3 regions of the Kurthia sp. Dielmo genome follow, and region 1 is predicted to be linked to each of the others. Evidence: riboswitches for the same ligand, from Rfam matches in the RefSeq annotation. Region 1 holds a riboswitch; each other region holds the start of a gene.

Region 1 (2,274 bases):
CCGGTGTAATAAGCCCTGCCACAAAGCCATGACAGGCACGTAGTACGAGCAAGGTGGTCGGTGAATCAATAACCATATATGCACATAATGATAGCACCGTAAGCATCAGTCCAATTATTGCAATACGCTTCGCTCCCACACGATCAGTTAAAATACCCGACGCCATATTCCCAAACATATTCGTAAAAGAATACATCCCAACGACAAGTCCGGCTATCATCGTCGAAGCGCCTAATGATAGTGCAAAGGTACTCATGACGGGAAGCTGTGCGAATAAATCGAGAAACGTAAAGAAAATCGCACCATACAATAACCAAATTTGTTTAAATGGTTGCGGTCGATAACGTGCTTCAGCCCGCTTTATGTATCGATCGAATAAAAAGTTCCCAAATGGGATAAAGGCGACAAGGACCGCTACAATGGAATAAACAATGGGCCATTGCATACGTAACTGCGCCCACGCAATCGACGCGAGATACAACATAAAAATGGCGCCATGCAAACTGCCCATAATCGTTACCGCTAGTGGCAAATCCCACACATATTTTAGTGGCATCGCGACACCTAATAAAATTAATAGCGATAGGCCGTCTAAAATGCCCATCGTTCGTAAAAATCGCACAGCTTTTGAGTGCACAGTATTCCCTTCTTCCATTAGTCATTACTAAAAAGTATACCGCATCCTTATCGCTATTGGCTTCTATTGTGCCTGTATTTGGCAATAAAAAAAGCCGACGTCGTTCATACGTCGGCTTTTACACTACTGAATCGCTAAATAGCGTGTTGGGACAGCTTTTAGTATCGCGAGCGCTAGCATGGCGCCTGTCACCGTCGACAATAAAAAGGACGGCATGAAAAATAACGCAGATACCGCGGGTGCATGCATAAAGAACATACTATAAGGTACCGCAACAAGGGATGCGATGATGCCCGTGCCAATTATTTCCCCACTGATTGCGGCTATGCGTCTTTTCGTTATCCTATAGAGCATACCTGCAAGCACTGCCCCTATAACGCTTCCTGGAATGGCTAATAAAGTCCCCGTCCCCATCATCAGTCGAATAAGTGATGCCAATATAGCCTGTATAATTGCCGGAATCGGCCCTAGTGTTACCGTGCAAATAATGGTCATCATATGCTGAATGGGCGCCACTTTTGCCACACCAATCGGGATACTCACAACACTTGAGCCGATAACACAAATCGCGATATACATCGCTAATAACGTCATTTTTTTCATATAAAAAGCCCCTCTCTTTCTGATGCGATTGCCAAAAGAAAAAGAGCCAGGCCCTTATTATCTTTGTAAGTTGCTTCCCTCCGCTAGTATGAACTAGATCAGGTTTCAAGGATTAAGCGGCTGTAGCGCTCTCTCAGTCAGTCACACTGACACTCCTAGCAATCGTCCCCGCTACTGTATCATAAAATTAGTCAAATGGATAGTCTAAGTCGTATAATTTTCGGTATCTTGCGTCATCTGCTAACAACTGTTCATGTGAACCTTTTACACGTACTCGACCATTTTCAAGCATATAAATGGTATCCATATGAGCCATTGCTGCTAAATGATGCGTAATCCATACGACTGTTTTATTGCTAAGAACCTCAAATATCGTATGAATCAATTCCTGCTCAGTTACGGGGTCTAAACCAACAGTTGGCTCATCTAATAATACAATGGGCGTTTGCTGTAATAAAATACGAGCAAGCGCGATACGCTGACGTTCCCCACCAGAAAAGCGTGTGCCAAGTTCTTCGACACGCGTGTCATAGCCATGTGGTAATGTCTCAATCATCTCATGCAACTGAACTTTTTTCGCCGCCTCAATAACCTCCGCATCACTTGCCGAAACATTTCCAAGTCGAATATTATTCATAATCGTCGTATCAAATAAATACGGCTTTTGTTCTAAGACCGCGATAAGCTGTGATGTGTCATGACGTAGCGTATGCATATGCACGCCGTTAATCGTTACCGTACCAGCAGTCGGCTTATACGCCCCCAGTAATAACTTACCAAGCGTACTTTTACCGGTACCTGTTTTCCCTAAAATCGCGACTTTTTGACGTGGGTGCCATGTCATTGATACATCCCGGAGTACGGTCCTATTATCATATTGAAAAGCGACATTTGATATATCAACAGTATAAGGCCCAGTAGGTAATGTAGTGCATGGCTGTGCGTCTTCGCTTCGTCCCTCGACTTCCATAAGACGTGCAAATGACGTGTCATAACTTGGGAAATGGCTAATTGCATCGCTAATTGGCATAAAC
Region 2 (2,274 bases), on a different contig from region 1:
AGTCGTATAATCGTGATTATTATGAGGTGCAGATTGACAGCCAAAAAGGATATGTCCAAAAAGAATATGTTAGCGCAGCACCGTATTTTGTAAAAGCTGTGAAGGTCTATACACCTGGAGATACACTAAATGTGCGAACAGGGCCAGGTGTCAGCTATAAAGTGATTGGTGCGGTAGCGCATACAAAGCCACTCTATGTAACAAGTACGAAGTCATTTGGCAACTGGCTACAGGTTTGGTATAAAGGACAGTTTGGCTTTGTGAATAAAGGATATACGGTAGCGCCGCCGTGGTATACGGTGCGTGTGCCGGCAGATGATACACTGACTGTACGAACAGGACCAGGTGTTGGCTATCGACAAATTGGTGCCTTATATAATAAAGACCGCGTACAAGTGTTAGAAAAAACAACATCGAAATGGTATCAAGTGTATCACCGCGGAGAAATTGGTTATGTATCAGCCGCCTATGTAACGAAAAATTAGGGGTGAGACATCATGACATCAAAATGGGTAAAGTGGACAATTGCAGCAGGTTTAGCAGGGTCGGCATTTGGGCTAACATATGCCGCGCAACCCTCAACTGTTCAACACGCGCAAGCAATTAGTACGATGTATTCAACAACGGATCATTTAAATATCCGTACAGGACCAAGTAAGAAATACCGCGTTGTTGGGCAATTTAATGAAAATGATGCCATTCAAGTGCTTCGAAGCTATGCGACAACATGGTATCAAATTTCATATAAAGGTACAAAACGTTATGTGCATAAAGCGTATGTCGCAAAAGAGCCAATTCATATGGGAACAGGCTTTGTGACAACGGCAAAAGGTGTGAATCTTAATATTCGTTCTGGACCAAGCACAGGGTATAAAATTATTGGTAAAATGCCATCTCGTGCAGAATTTAAAGTGATCGATTTCCGTGATGGTTTTTGGTACAAAATTTATTATAAAGGAAAAGTTGGGTATGTGAGCTCAGCTTACACATATATTTATCACTAAGCAACTTTGCGGGGTATCATGCCCCGCTTTTTTATGGCGTTTTTTGGAATGTATGCTATACTAAGGATAATTAAAATTATTGCAGGGGGACACGTATGTGTTGAGAAGGTTAAAGCCTGACCCTTAGAACCTGTCCGTTAATACGGGCGTAGGGAGCAATGTACGTAATCATTACTGTGTACATTTGCTCTCCGTCATGGAGAGTTTTTTTATTGCACTATTTTAATTTGCGGGGGGACACATTTGTGTTGAGAAGGTTAAAACCTGACCCTTAGAACCTGACAGTTAACACTGACGTAGGGAGCAATTTTTTGAAAGCGCGCTCCTAATTCGGATGCGTGCTTTTTTTTGCCTACGTCCATCCAAGAGGAGGACTTTTTAATGACATTTTGTGACGAAGTAAGACAAGAAAATGCGCTTTATTTTGAGGCAAGCTTTGAGCATCCGTTTGTGCAAGGCATTGTGGACGGTACATTACCACTGGAGAAATTTAAGTACTATATGCTACAAGATGCCTTCTATTTAAAACACTATACGAAGGTATTGGCCATTGCTGCATCGAAGGCGACAGAAGCGGACGAGACGCTCTATTATTTGCAAGCAGCGCAAAATATTCAACTTGCAGAACTTGAGATGCATCGTCTAACGTTCCATGAGTTAGGTGTAACGGACGCGGAAATTGAAGCGTTTGAACCTGCGCCGTCTGCGTATAACTATGTGAGTCATATGTACAATGCGGCCTATAACGGAGATGCGGCAGAAGCATTCGCAGCGATGTTCCCATGTCCATGGCTTTATTTAGAAATTGGCAATCGTTTTAAAGATGCGAAGCCAGGCGTCGCGCTGTATGAACAGTGGCTTGCGCTTTATAGCTCTGACGATATGAACGAGAATATTAAGCAACAATTAGCGTTAATGAATCACTATGCACAACAGCAACCGCATAAAATCTCATTATTTAAGCAGCATTTTAAAAAGAGCTGCTACTATGAGTGGAAGTTCTGGGAAATGCCATGGACGACTGAAAACTGGGAGCAGGAGGTTATGCGCTATGTCACTCGTTAATATTCGAAAAAAAGCACCGCTTGTCCATTGTATAACGAACTATGTCGTCGCGAATTTTACGGCAAATGGGTTGCTTGCGATGGGTGCTTCTCCTGTGATGGCGGATGCCGTTGAGGAGGTAGCGGATATGGTACGTGTAAGTGATGCATTATTACTTAATATTGGCACATTAAATGAGCGCACGATGGAGGCGATGGTGATTGCT
Region 3 (2,274 bases), on a different contig from region 1:
GAGTATAGAAAGGCGCTTCCTTACAAACCTCAAGTTGTTTGTCCATGTTTTCTTTAATAAGGTGCATAGGTACGTGACCTGGACCTTCAACCATTACCTGTACATCATGCTCCCAAGCAATTTTTGTTAGTTCTCCAAGAGTTTCTAATTCTGCAAATTGTGCTTCATCATTAGCATCAGCAATTGAACCAGGACGTAGACCATCTCCTAAAGAGAATGAAACATCATAAGTTTTCATAATCTCACAGATTTCTTCAAAATGAGTATATAAAAAGCTTTCTTTGTGGTGGTGAAGACACCATTGTGCCATAATAGATCCACCCCGGGATACAATACCTGTTAAACGTTTTGCTGTTAACGGAACATATCGCAAAAGAACACCAGCATGAATGGTGAAGTAATCCACGCCTTGCTCGGCTTGCTCAATCAAAGTATCACGGTAAACCTCCCATGTGAGTTCTTCGGCAACACCATTTACTTTTTCAAGTGCTTGGTAGATAGGAACGGTTCCTACAGGAACAGCAGAATTGCGAATTATCCATTCCCTTGTTGTATGAATGTTTTTACCTGTTGATAGGTCCATAATATTATCAGCACCCCAACGTGTGGCCCATGTCATTTTTTCGACCTCTTCTTCGATGGAGGATGAAACAGCAGAATTCCCAATATTTGCGTTGATTTTAACATGGAAATTACGTCCTATGATCATAGGCTCTGCCTCTGGATGATTGATATTAGAAGGGATAATTGCTCGACCTCTTGCAACTTCTTCACGCACAAATTCAGGTTTCATATTTTCCCTTAATGCGATAAATTCCATCTCAGGAGTGATGATGCCCTTCCTTGCATAATGAAGCTGTGTGACATTTCCACCTTTTTTTGCACGTAAGGGTTTACGCTTTAAACCCGGGAACATATTATGATTAGCACGAGGGTCATTCTCATCCTTATATCCATTGTCTTCAGCCTTAACTTCTCTTCCTTCATGTTCCTCAACATCTCCTCGTTCATGAATCCATGTGCTTCGAAGAGGAGGAAGACCTTTTGTAATATCAACTGAATAATTAGTATCCGTATAAGGTCCGCTTGTATCATAGACACGAACTGGTGGATTTTCTTCTTCACCAAAGGCGCCCGTTGTAGGACTTAGTTCAATTTCACGCATTGGTACCTTGATATCGGGTCTTGAGCCTTCAACATAAACTTTTTTACTACCTGAAAAACTAGACATGATGGAAATGCTTTTTTCGTTTAATGAAGTTGTTGACATAGAGTAAATCTCTCCCCTTTTTAAAATTAAAGGACGAGATCTAGAACAATAAAAGAGGAATTAAAGAAATGAATTAAATAAAAAAGCCGAATCCAAAAAGGATGGACCGGCTTTGTATGTAGAAGTTTATTCAATACATGATTACATGATTATTTTTTCTAACTTCCCCACGCTAGTATGATCTAGATCAGGTCCAAAGGGTCAAGAAACTTTAACGTGTTTCTCTCTCAGCCCAACTTATTGGACTCCCCTAGTTATTTCTATTCAATTTGGTTTTAGTATACATGAGTTTTAAGTAAAATAAAAGGAGCAATAAAAAAATATAAAAAACCATTTAATTAAAAGACGGACAGCAACAGGTTTTATTGTTAATATATGAATAAACAATAACATTTTAATTTTTAACGAGAGAGGGAAAATATGTTTACTAAGGAAGAAAAAGAAGCAATATATAAAGTTATTTATCATAGAAGAGACATCCGAAGTTTTTTGTCAACTCCTATCCCAGAAAATACAATACATAAAATACTAAATGCTGCTCATCATGCACCCTCAGTAGGGTTTATGCAACCATGGAATTTTATTTTAGTTTCTTCAAATGAAATTAAAGAAAAGTTAGCATGGGCAGCGGATAAGGAAAGAAGAGCATTGGCTATTCATTATGAAGGAGAAAAAGAAACGAAATTCCTTAGTTTAAAAGTTGAAGGTCTAAAAGAATCTCCTTTAACTATATGTGTAACTTGTGATCCAACAAGAGGAGGTTCGCATATTAGGACGAAATTCAATTCCTGAAACGGATGCTTTATCAACTGCTTGTGCCATTCAAAATATGTGGTTAGTAGCTAGTGCTGAAGGGCTTGCAATGGGCTGGGTAAGTTTTTATAAAAAGAATGATATTAGAGACATTTTAGAAATACCACCACATATTGAGCCTATTGCTCTTATTTCTATTGGTTACACGGATGATTATCCAGAAAAACCCATTCTAGAATTAGCTGATTGGG

Evidence for each region. Region 1 has a riboswitch for thiamine pyrophosphate ahead of thiW (energy coupling factor transporter S component ThiW). Riboswitches for the same ligand answer to the same signal wherever they lie in the genome.
Region 2: linked by a shared signal. The riboswitch ahead of tenA (thiaminase II) and the one ahead of thiW (energy coupling factor transporter S component ThiW) in region 1 are both predicted to bind thiamine pyrophosphate.
Region 3: linked by a shared signal. The riboswitch ahead of thiC (phosphomethylpyrimidine synthase ThiC) and the one ahead of thiW (energy coupling factor transporter S component ThiW) in region 1 are both predicted to bind thiamine pyrophosphate.

Annotation. Positions count from the first base shown of each region.
Region 1 is NZ_HE578957.1:264,865-267,138, forward strand. It holds gene KTHG_RS06220 (MFS transporter) at 1-637, opposite strand, end outside; gene thiW (energy coupling factor transporter S component ThiW) at 761-1,240, opposite strand; TPP riboswitch at 1,299-1,407, opposite strand; gene cydC (thiol reductant ABC exporter subunit CydC) at 1,428-2,274, opposite strand, start outside.
Region 2 is NZ_HE578958.1:409,098-411,371, forward strand. It holds gene KTHG_RS10680 (SH3 domain-containing protein) at 1-485, shown strand, start outside; gene KTHG_RS10685 (SH3 domain-containing protein) at 498-1,004, shown strand; TPP riboswitch at 1,078-1,176, shown strand; TPP riboswitch at 1,226-1,324, shown strand; gene tenA (thiaminase II) at 1,386-2,069, shown strand; gene thiM (hydroxyethylthiazole kinase) at 2,056-2,274, shown strand, end outside.
Region 3 is NZ_HE578959.1:174,569-176,842, reverse strand. It holds gene thiC (phosphomethylpyrimidine synthase ThiC) at 1-1,270, opposite strand, end outside; TPP riboswitch at 1,418-1,532, opposite strand; partial or broken gene bluB (5,6-dimethylbenzimidazole synthase) at 1,691-2,274, shown strand, end outside.